DNA from 2 places in the Streptomyces sp. NPDC101234 genome. Region 2 is predicted to be linked to the other one. Evidence: riboswitches for the same ligand, from Rfam matches in the RefSeq annotation. Region 2 holds a riboswitch; the other holds the start of a gene.
What was found. A riboswitch is a leader RNA that binds a small molecule or an ion and turns the genes downstream of it on or off. The one in region 2 is predicted to bind thiamine pyrophosphate.
Positions count from the first base shown of each region.

Region 1: it holds a riboswitch for thiamine pyrophosphate, as region 2 does, so the genes downstream of both, ACIRR9_RS22395 (thiamine ABC transporter substrate binding subunit) here and thiO (glycine oxidase ThiO) in region 2, are expected to answer to the same signal.

Region 1 is NZ_JBIWOA010000012.1:24,643-26,815, forward strand. It holds gene ACIRR9_RS22395 (thiamine ABC transporter substrate binding subunit) at 1-994, opposite strand, end outside; TPP riboswitch at 1,077-1,184, opposite strand; gene rlmN (23S rRNA (adenine(2503)-C(2))-methyltransferase RlmN) at 1,209-2,173, opposite strand, start outside.
Region 2 is NZ_JBIWOA010000004.1:186,522-188,694, forward strand. It holds gene thiS (sulfur carrier protein ThiS) at 1-8, opposite strand, end outside; gene thiO (glycine oxidase ThiO) at 5-1,165, opposite strand; TPP riboswitch at 1,163-1,274, opposite strand; gene ACIRR9_RS09405 (NAD(P)/FAD-dependent oxidoreductase) at 1,404-2,173, shown strand, end outside.

The sequences.
Region 1 (2,173 bases), on a different contig from region 2:
CGGCGGGCACGCTGGCCCCCTGGACCACCGGGTAGACGAACATGTTCAGCGGCATGTCCTCCTGGAACTCCTTGGAGACCAGGAAGTCGATGAGCGCCTTACCGCCCTTGGTGTTCTTCGCGTTGCTCAGCAACCCCGCGAACTCGATCTGCCGGAAGCAGGTGCCGGTCGCGACGCCGGTGGGCGCGGTGCTGGGCTTCGGGTCGCCGTAGATCACCTCGGCGGGCGGGGACGAGGCGTACGACACGACCAGCGGCCGGTCGCCCTTGGCCTTCTTGCCGCCGGCCGAGCCGGAGAACTCCTCGTTGTAGGCCTGCTCCCAGCCGTCGACGACCTTGACGCCGTTGGCCGTGAGCTTCTTCCAGTAGTCCTGCCAGCCTCCCCCACTCTCGGCTTCGCTCGAGCGGGAGGTGCCCCCATCGCCGTACTGGGCGGCGGAGCCGAGCAGGAAGCCGAGCCCCGGCGACGAGGTGGACGCGTTCTCGGTGACGAGGAGGTTCTTGTACTGCGGCTTGACCAGGTCGGCGTAGGAGGTGGGCGGGGTCAGCTTGTGCTCGCTGAAGTACGCCTTGTCGTAGTTGACGCAGATGTCGCCGTAGTCGATGGGCGTGACCCGGTGCTTGGCCGCGTCGAGCTGGTACGACGTGCCGACCTGGTCGAGGCCCTTGGCCTGGTACGGCTGGAAGAGCCCGTTGTCGAGGGCCCGGGACAGCAGGGTGTTGTCGACGCCGAAGAAGACATCGCCCTGCGGGTTGTCCTTGGTCAGGATGGCCTTGTTGACGGCCTGTCCGGCGTCGCCGTCCTTGAGGACCCGCACCTTGTAGCCGGACTGCTTCTCGAAGTCCTGGAGCACGTTCTTGGAGACGGCCCATGAGTCATGGCTGACCAGGGTGATGGTCTTCGAGTCCGTCTGGGAGCCGTTGGACGACCCGCACGCGGACAGCGTGACGAGACCGAGCCCGACGGCCGCGGCCAAGAAGGTCTTGGTGTGCACTGGTGTTTTTCCTCCTGGAGTTGACCAGGAAGAGACGCGGCCCTGCCCGGTGAGGCTCAGCTCACTGGGCAGGGCGCAACAGCTTGAGTGGTGACCGAACTTCCTACCCAGAATGACCTGGGCGAGGTTCAGAGGGTCTGCGGCCCGATTGCCGCACTCTCAGCGCTGTGGCGCTCCCCTGTCGGAATATGAAGATATGGGTACGGCCCTCAGATTACCTCTCGGTGGCCGCGAGCTGACCACAGGCGCCGTCGATCTCCTGGCCACGGGTGTCCCGGACGGTGACGGGCACCCCATGCGCCGCGATCGCCTCGACGAACGCCTTCTCGTCCTCGGGCCGCGACGCGGTCCACTTCGAACCCGGAGTCGGGTTCAGCGGGATGAGGTTGACGTGCACGGGCTTGCCCCGGAGCAGACGGCCCAGCCGGTCGCCGCGCCACGCCTGGTCGTTGATGTCCCGGATGAGGGCGTACTCGATGGACAGCCGGCGGCCGCTCTTCTCGACGTACTCGAACCCGGCGTCGAGGACCTCGCGCACCTTCCACCGGGTGTTGACCGGCACGAGGGTGTCACGGAGCTCGTCGTCGGGGGCGTGCAGGGAGATCGCGAGCCGGCACTTGAAGCCCTCGTCGGCGAACCGGTGGATGGCCGGGACCAGTCCGACGGTCGAGACGGTGATCCCGCGCTGCGAGAGGCCCAGTCCGTCGGGCGCCGGGTCGGTCAGCGCCCGGATGGCGGTGACGACCCGCTTGTAGTTGGCGAGCGGCTCGCCCATGCCCATGAAGACGATGTTGGAGAGCCGGGCGGGACCGCCGGGCACGTCGCCGTCCCTGAGCGCGCGCATCCCGTCCACGATCTGATGGACGATCTCGGCGGCGGACAGATTCCGGTCCAGCCCCGCCTGCCCGGTCGCGCAGAACGGGCAGTTCATCCCGCACCCCGCCTGCGAGCTGATGCACATGGTCACCCGGTCCGGGTAACGCATCAGCACCGACTCGACGAGCGTGCCGTCGAACAGCCGCCACAGCGTCTTACGGGTGGTGCCCTCGTCCGTCGACAGATGCCGTACGACGGTCATCAGCTCCGGGAACAGCGCCTCGCGCAGCTTGTCCCGGGAGCCGGCCGGGATGTCCGTCCACTGCTCGGGCTCGTGCGCGTACCGCGCGAAGTAGTGCTGCG
Region 2 (2,173 bases):
ATGTTCATGCGGTCTGCTCCACGAGTACGGCGCCGAATCGCCTCGGCGTGAACGGACGGGCCAGAGCCGGCAGCTCGCCACCGGCCAGCAGCTCCGCCATCACGTCCCCCGTGACCGGCGTGAGCAGCACCCCGTTGCGGTAGTGCCCGGTGGCCAGCAGCAGCCCGTCGAGGCGGGTCGGCCCGAGCAGCGGCGCGTTGTCGGGGGAGCCGGGGCGCAGCCCGGCCCGGGTCTCGGTCAGCGGGAGCTCGGTGATCCCGGGAACCAGTTCGTGCGCGTCGCGGAGCAGCTCGTAGACGCCGCCCGCCGTGACCGTCGTGTCCCAGCCGAGCTCCTCGCTGGTCGCGCCCACGACCAGCTCGCCGTTCTCCCGGGGCACCAGGTAGACGTTGCCGCCGCGCACCACGGCCCGCACGGTCCGGCTCAGGAACGGCGCGTACCGCGCGGGCACGGTCAGCCGCAGCACCTGCCCCTTCACGGGCCGCACCGGCGGCAGCACGTCGGCGGGCACGCCCGCGAGCTGCCCGCTCCGGCTCCCGGCGGCCAGCACCACCTGGTCCGCGTCCAGCGCATCGCCCGCGCGGGTGACGACACCGGCGGCCCGCTCCCGCACCACCGTCAGCCGCTCCGCCCAGTCGCGGTGGAACACCACCCCGGCCCGCTCGCACGCGGCGACCAGCGCCGCCGCCAGCCGACGCGGGTCGATCTGGTGGTCGCCGTCCACCCGCAGCCCGCCGCGCACACCCGGCGCGAGCATCGGCTCCAGGCGCCGGCACTCCCGCCCGGACAGCCACTCGGACTCCAGCCCCGACTGCTGCTGCAGGGCGTGCAGCTCGCGCAGATGGGAGCGGTCGTCGGCGTCGAGGGCGACCGCGAGGGTGCCGCAGCGCCGGTAGCCGAGGTCGTGGCCGGTGAGCTCGGTGAGCTCGGCGGCGAACTCGGGATAGCGGCGGGCGGAGGCCAGGTTGAGCCCCAGCAGGGTCTGCTCGCCGTAGTGCAGTTCGGTGACCGCGGCCAGCATCCCGGCCGCGACCTGTGCGGCTCCGCCGCCGGGCCCGGGGTCGACCACGGTGGTCGAGAGCCCGCGCTGAGCCGCTCGCCAGGCCGTGACCAGGCCGATGATGCCGCCCCCGATGACGAGGACGTCGGACGTACGTGAGGACATGGGCGTCCAGCCCCTCCCTTCGCCGGCATGACCCGGATCAGGTTCGTACGGTCGGAGGCCGCCAGCCTCCCTCTCAGCCCGGTGCGTCCGGGCTCCCGCGTGTGCTTGTACGCCACCCTAGCCCGCACCGCTCCGCCCTTGTAAGACGGCCTCTGCGGGCGCTGTGCAACAGGTCACCCGGCACGCCCCCTGACTGACTCTTCGTCAGTTGTCTATCGTTCTTGTCCATGGTGATCGAGTGAACGAGCAGACGCAGCAACGGGGCACGTCACAGGCGCGGCGCGTGGTCGTCGTGGGTGCGGGCATGGCCGGGGTGCAGACCGCCGTCGCCCTGCGCGAGCAGGGGTTCACCGGCACCGTCACCCTGATCGGCGCCGAACCCCACCAGCCGTACGACCGGCCACCGCTCTCCAAGGCCGTGCTGCTCGGCAAGGCGGAGGGCTCCGCATTCGAGGTCGACTTCGACGCGCTCGGCATCGAGCTGGCGCTCGGCCGTGAGGCGCTGGCCGTGCGCCCCGCCGACCACGAACTCGACACCGAGGCCGGACCGGTGCCGTACGACGTCCTGGTCCTCGCCACCGGTGCCGAGCCGATCACGCTGCCCGGCACCGAGGGCGTGCCCGGCGTCCATCTGCTGCGCACCCTCGACGACGCCGACCGGCTGCGGCCGGTACTCGCCCGGCAGCACGACATCGTGGTGGTCGGCGCGGGCTGGATCGGCGCCGAGTTCACCACCGCCGCCCGCGAGGCCGGCTGCGCGGTGACCGTCGTGGAGGCCGCCGACCGCCCGCTCGCGGGAGTGCTCCCGGCCGAGGTCGCCGCACCGATGACCGCCTGGTACGCCGACAGCGGCGCCGAACTGCGCACGCACGCGCGCGTGACGCGTGTCGAGCCCGGCGCGGTGGTCCTCGACGACGGCTCACGGGTGCCCGCGGGCGCCGTCGTGGTCGGCATCGGCGCCCGCCCCGCCACCGCCTGGCTGACCGGCTCCGGCATCGAACTGGGCGC